One region of the Aeribacillus sp. FSL K6-8394 genome, then DNA from elsewhere that is predicted to be linked to it. Evidence: predicted binding sites of a transcription regulator. Region 1 holds the regulator's gene; each other region holds the start of a gene.

Region 1 (2,277 bases):
GTGTCTGATTCAGACAGTTCCATCTCCCCGCGATGGGCAGCGGTGAAAATTTTCACACCTTGTTTCAAAATGGAATGGACAATGGCGATTTTGGCATTCCCTCTGCCAATTCTTGTTTCATCCTGTATTAATACCGCTTCAATATCTTTCTCCTCAATCAATTCCAGCAGTTGAAAAACCCCTTCACGATCAACATCATACCCGCTCGCTTTTTCTTCTATCACTTCAACAACTTCCATACCGTTTTCAGCTGCGAGCTTTAACAGCTCGTCCTTCTGTCTTTTCAAAGATGTTTCCTGCTCATCTTTTTCAGTGCTGACTCTTGCATAAACGACTGCTCTCATGTTAAATGCTCCTTGCGGTTATTCTTTGTTTGCCAAATATTCAGCATTGTAGTATTTATTTTTTTCAATCGGAATGACGATTGTTTCCCCCGGTTTTACAACAAGGCTTTGGAGATTGTTTCGCTCCTGAACCCATTTAACAAACTCTGAATGAGACATATTGTCATATTCTTTATATTCATCAGCGATTTTCCACAAACTGTCCCCTTCCTTCACTTGAACCTCCAAATAATGATCGAGCTCTTCCCTTTCTCCAGTATACGAAATCGCCAAAACTGCCGCCATGATGACAAGGAAAAAAGAAACGATGTAAGACCATGATAATTTATCCATATAGAACCGCCCCCTGAAACAGAATATTTGTTCGGTTTTTTGTTTTTAAGTATAAAAGGGAACACATGTTTCTGTCAAGCAAATATTCGAACTTACGTTTGCTTTTTTGGAAAAATCATGCTATAATCGACACAAATTGATATGACTGAGGTGCTTGACATGTCAACAAAATTATCTAAGAGACAACAAGATATTTTGAACTTCATTAAGGAGGAAGTAAAAAAGAAAGGATACCCTCCCTCTGTAAGAGAAATCGGCGAAGCGGTCGGTCTTGCCTCCAGTTCAACTGTTCACGGGCATTTAGCAAAGCTTGAGAGCAAAGGACTGATTAGAAGAGACCCCACAAAGCCGAGAGCCATTGAAATTTTGGACGATGATGGCAGCCACCTTCTAACAAACAATGTGATCAACGTGCCGGTCATAGGAAAAGTGACGGCTGGTATTCCGATCACTGCCGTTGAAAACATCGAAGAATATTTTCCGCTTCCGAATCATATTGCATCAGGTGATGATCAACTTTTCATGCTTGAAGTAGTCGGAGAAAGCATGATCGAAGCAGGCATTCTGGACGGAGATTTAGTTATTGTCAGACAGCAGCAAACAGCCAATAACGGCGACATCGTTGTCGCGCTCACAGACGACAATGAAGCGACCGTAAAAAGGTTTTTCAAAGAAAAAGACTTTATACGGCTTCAGCCGGAAAACCCAACAATGGAACCGATTATTTTAAAAAATGTGACAATACTCGGAAAAGTGATCGGGCTATACCGTTCCATACACTGAATATTCGATGTCTCAAAACAGGTGAGGCATCCTTTTTCTTTTTATAAAATTTTCAAAATTCCCTCTCTTAGCGATGTTAAATTTTTAAAAATGTTTTCTAATCAATATGTATGCAGACAAGCTAGATTCAATGAAACAAATTTCAGGCGCCTTCTCCGCGCCTGCATGCAAAGCTATTATGCAACAATTCTCAACAGTCATTGTTTTTTGATTTATTTTGTTGTAGAATTTTTTATTGTAGATTTCGCTTCCTTAGCCAGTGCCGGGATGATTTACTGAATTGTTTGAATTCTTCTAACTGCTTAAATTTTAGGTATAGGAGAGGTGCTATGAATCAATTACTTATGAAACAAAGTGAATTGGAAAATGCAAAGCAATATGTCAATGAAGTATTTCAATCCGTGCAAGAAAAAAATCCGAATGAGCCTGAGTTTCTTCAAGCTGTAAAAGAAATATTTGACTCGCTTGTGCCTGTATTTGCTCAACATCCTACATATATAAAGCACGGAATACTTGAAAGAATTGTTGAGCCGGAAAGATTGATCATTTTTCGCGTTCCATGGGTGGATGACGAAGGAAAAGTGCGTGTAAACCGCGGATTTAGAGTGCAATATAATAGTGCAATTGGGCCATATAAAGGAGGCTTGCGCTTTCACCCGACCGTCAACGCCAGCATTATTAAATTTTTAGGATTTGAACAAATCTTCAAAAATTCATTGACTGGGCAGCCGATCGGCGGAGGAAAAGGCGGATCTGATTTTGATCCGAAAGGTAAATCAGATGGGGAAATTATGAGATTTACACAAAGCTTTATGAC
Region 2 (2,277 bases), 490 kb from region 1:
TTCCGAAGTATTTACGGACATCACAGAGAATTTTGACCGAGTGGATGTTTTAGTCAATAATGCTGGTTTTGGTATTTTTCGAAATGCAGAGGAAGCAACATTCGAAGAGATGCAGCAAATGTTTAAAGTAAATGTGTTCGGATTAATTGCTGCGACAAAGCTGGTTCTTCCGAAGATGCTGGCCCAACGGGAAGGGCATATTATTAATGTCGCCTCTCAGGCTGGCAAAATAGCTACTCCGAAATCAAGCATCTATTCTGCTACAAAACATGCTGTTTTAGGCTTTACGAACAGCTTGCGGATGGAAGTGGCGGACCGCGGGATTTTTGTAACATCTGTCAATCCGGGTCCAATTGAAACGGATTTTTTCAATCTTGCCGATACGTCAGGGGATTATGTGAAAAACGTCCAACGCTGGATGCTTAATCCGGAAGCTGTTGCACAAAAAATCGTGAGCGTGATGCTGACAAATAAACGGGAAATTAATATGCCTGTTTGGATGGAGCTTGGCGGGCTTGTTTATCGTCTCATGCCCTCCCTATTTGAAAAAGTTGCCGGAAATTTGTTTCGGCAAAAATGACCGGGAGCATTATGCAGGAAATGAACAGAAAGCTTAAGGCGGACTTTTCGCTAAAATCTCCGCTCTCACTTCTGAAAAGGCGCGTCAAGCGTCTTTTTATTTTGATAAAAAATTCAGCTCTTTCACCGATTTGTCTCCAACTTAAATCTTCTAAAAAACGCGGCTGTATTTTGAATAAGCTTTCCAAGCTTAATATCTGTTTTTCGATGCCGTACTTCGTTGTTATGCTCCTTTTGTACCGCGAAAAATGGCGCAAATTCCCATTGAAACCGAACGTATATTCCCATACAATAAAAATAAAATAAAACCGAACATACATTCTCATGAGGGGATGATGGAATGAATTATGAATCGTTTCCAAACCGGCATATATTATGCATCGATATGAAAAGCTTTTATGCGAGCTGTGCGGCGGTCATACTTGGGCTTGATCCTTTAACAGCCCACATTGCTATCGTTGGGGACAAAGAGCGGACAGGAAGCATTGTATTGGCCGCTTCACCAAAACTGAAGGAAGATTTCGGAATTCAAACCGGATCCCGCTTATTTCAAATTCCAAACGACCCCCGCATCCGCCTCATCACTCCGAAAATGGCGACGTATTTACGGATTTCTGCTGAAATTACTCGGCTGCTGAACCGCTATGTTCCGAAAGAAAACATCCATGTTTACAGCGTAGATGAATGTTTTATTACTGCAGATGGAACAGAAAGACTTTGGGGGGATGCGCATAGTCTGGCCGAAAAAATTGTGGAAGATTTACGAAATGAATTTTCTCTCCCATGTGCGGTCGGGATCGGTCCAAACATATTGATGGCGAAGCTTTGTCTAGATTTGGAGGCGAAAAAGAAAGGTATAGCGGAATGGACGTATGATGATGTCAAAACGAAGCTGTGGAGCATCAAGCCGTTGCGTAAGATGTGGGGGATTGGGGCAAGACTTGAAAAAACGTTAAATCGAATGGGAATTTTTACAGTCGGTCAGCTCGCAAATTATCCGTTAGAGCTCCTTGAAAAGAAGTTCGGCGTCATGGGGAATCAGCTTTATTACCACGCATGGGGAATAGATCTTTCCGACATAGGCTCTCCGATTATGCTGGGGCAAATCAGTTTTGGAAAAAATCAAATATTGCTTCGCGACTATCCGGACCCCGAAGAGGTGAAATGCGTCATCTTAGAAATGTGCGAGGAAGTGGCAAAAAGAGCGAGGGAACACCGGATGGCGGGGAGAACAATCAGCCTTGGAATCGGCTACAGCCAAAAGGAAGGCGGAGGAGGATTTTACCGTTCAAAAACGATGGATGTCTCAACAAATATTACGATGGATCTTTATCGAGCCTGCCTTTCGCTGTTTGATCGTTTTTATGAGGGAAAGACAGTCAGAAAAATTTCCATCTCTCTTTCCAACGTGGAAAAAGACAGCGGCATGCAGCTTGATTTGTTTAGGCCGAACCGCATAAAAGAGCATCGTTTAGGATATGTAATGGATGCGATTCGGAACAAGCACGGCTCCAATGCACTGCTGCGCGCTGTTTCGTATACGAAGGCAGGAACGAGTCTTCACCGCAACAAGCTGATCGGCGGGCATTATGCGTAACGAATATGAAGAAAAGAAAGCAAAGGATGGGATAAACAATGATTCAGGATCGTGGAGGCATAAAATGGACAGCTATGATGCTGCCCGAGCATGTGAAATTA
Region 3 (2,277 bases), on a different contig from region 1:
TCAACAATTTCAAAATGTAATAAAAATCTATGTATTGTCAGATGAACAGTTAAATGAAGAAGATGCAGATATTTTTAGAGAGTTTGCAATGGATTTAGTTGATGGTAAAGATTTTTGTGCATTAATACTGGATTTTCATGTAAATGGAGAATTGTTTGAAAATCTACCACTAGATCTTAAGGTGGAAGATTATCAAAAAATATTACATGCAGTAAATTCTGAATACGATATTTCATATGTAAATTTAGATCATTTGTTATATCTATCTCAAGATTAAGAAAGAGTATCCAATAGTTGAAAGAGGCGACTATTGGGTGCTTTTTATATGCTTAGGGTAGTCTTAGGGGGTGACCGTATAAAGAAAAAAGTAAATATAGTATAAAAGTTGCTTTAATAAAGGCGAATTTTTTAGCCTATGAGCTTCATTATTGCATTTAAATATAATCATAAAGCTATTTCTATTCGTTTATTTTGACTTCATCGCTTTCAACTATTTCCCCTGTATCCTAGGTTTTCTGACCGCTATACATCGCATCATTTTTTATTCTTTGCATTGGCTTATTTTTCCCTTCTCTTTTGTGGTTTTGCTTGAAAGCTTTTTGAGGGCTTCAATATAATAAATGTATAACCGTTGACGAAAAGAGGTTTTTTTATGATCAAGCTTGTGTTTGCCGCATTCGCCCCTTTTTTGCTTGTCTTATTTTTCACAAGAGTTACATATAGTCATGTCGTTGGGACATTGTTGACGGCTGGTTTATTAATTGCCTCTTATTTTGCAGGTCATATGGATACTATTTATATCGCCATTTTGGATGTAGCCAGCTTAGCGGCTGGTTTTATCGCTGCCAGAAGCATGAAAAAAGATAAGAAAACATCTACTTAAACCTGTTCAACACGATTGACAGGTTTTTATTGTCTATGAAAATCAAACGTCAGTTCGTATTTTTGGTGATTCAGCCTGATTATATGTTAAAATAAAATATAAGTTTCTGAATTGGAGGATGTTCCATGGATCGGTTTGAATTAGTTTCAAATTACCAGCCTCAAGGAGATCAGCCGAAAGCTATCAAAGAGCTGGTGGAGGGAATCAGGCAAGGAAAAAAACATCAGACATTGTTAGGTGCAACTGGAACTGGCAAAACGTTTACGATATCCAATGTGATTAAAGAAGTAAACAAACCGACGCTGGTCATTGCCCATAATAAAACGCTTGCCGGACAGCTGTATAGCGAGTTTAAAGAATTTTTCCCGAACAATGCAGTTGAATATTTTGTCAGCTATTATGACTATTATCAGCCGGAAGCGTATGTTCCGCAAACAGATACGTATATTGAAAAAGATGCGAGCATTAATGATGAAATTGATAAATTAAGACATTCGGCCACCTCTGCATTGTTTGAACGGAAAGATGTTATTATTATCGCAAGCGTTTCTTGCATATATGGTTTAGGTTCGCCAGAAGAATATCGTGAGCTGGTCGTAAGTCTTCGCACAGGAATGGAAATCGAGCGCAATGACTTGCTGCGCCGTTTAGTGGATGTTCAGTATGAAAGAAATGATGTAGATTTTCGCAGGGGAACTTTTCGCGTGCGCGGGGATGTAGTGGAAATTTTCCCTGCTTCGCGCGATGAACATTGTATCCGCGTGGAATTTTTCGGAGATGAAATCGACCGCATCCGTGAAGTTGATGCGCTGACAGGCGAAATTATTGGAGAGCGGGAGCATGTAGCGATTTTCCCAGCATCACACTTTGTGACAAGAGAAGAAAAAATGAAAATTGCCATTGCTAATATTGAAAAGGAGCTTGAGGAACGGCTGCATGAACTGCGGGAGAATGGAAAGCTTTTGGAAGCGCAACGGCTCGAGCAACGGACAAGATATGATTTAGAAATGATGCGGGAGATGGGCTTTTGCTCCGGGATTGAAAACTACTCCCGTCATCTTACATTAAGACCGCCCGGTTCGACTCCTTATACGCTTTTAGATTATTTTGGAGATGATTTTTTGATCGTCATTGACGAGTCGCATGTGACGATTCCGCAAATCCGCGGGATGTACAACGGCGACCAGGCGAGAAAACAAGTGCTTGTCGATCATGGATTCCGTTTGCCTTCAGCACTTGACAACCGTCCGTTAAAATTTGAGGAATTTGAAAAGCATATGAAACATGTCATTTATGTTTCTGCCACCCCTGGGCCGTATGAGCTGGAGCATACGCCGGTTGTTGTCGAACAGATTATCCGCCCGACTGGACTTTTAGATCCAACCATTGACGTC

What was found. The regulator LexA, encoded in region 1, represses DNA repair genes until DNA is damaged. The targets are predictions, from matches to a motif close to CGAACATATGTTCG.
Region 2: NSR00_RS06855 (Y-family DNA polymerase) is a predicted target of LexA. The motif match lies at 851-864, and genes of this name have one in related genera.
Region 3: uvrB (excinuclease ABC subunit UvrB) is a predicted target of LexA. The motif match lies at 927-940, and genes of this name have one in related genera.

What each region holds. Positions count from the first base shown of each region.
Region 1 covers NZ_JBBPAA010000001.1:965,696-967,972, forward strand. Annotated here, with positions in the region: gene NSR00_RS04455 (YneB family resolvase-like protein) at 1-344, opposite strand, end outside; gene yneA (cell division suppressor protein YneA) at 363-677, opposite strand; gene lexA (transcriptional repressor LexA) at 837-1,460, shown strand; gene gdhA (NADP-specific glutamate dehydrogenase) at 1,790-2,277, shown strand, end outside.
Region 2 covers NZ_JBBPAA010000001.1:1,451,281-1,453,557, reverse strand. Annotated here, with positions in the region: gene NSR00_RS06860 (SDR family NAD(P)-dependent oxidoreductase) at 1-580, shown strand, start outside; gene NSR00_RS06855 (Y-family DNA polymerase) at 920-2,176, shown strand; gene NSR00_RS06850 (YolD-like family protein) at 2,215-2,277, shown strand, end outside.
Region 3 covers NZ_JBBPAA010000002.1:679,318-681,594, forward strand. Annotated here, with positions in the region: gene NSR00_RS15615 (hypothetical protein) at 1-277, shown strand, start outside; gene NSR00_RS15620 (CsbA family protein) at 653-883, shown strand; gene uvrB (excinuclease ABC subunit UvrB) at 1,009-2,277, shown strand, end outside.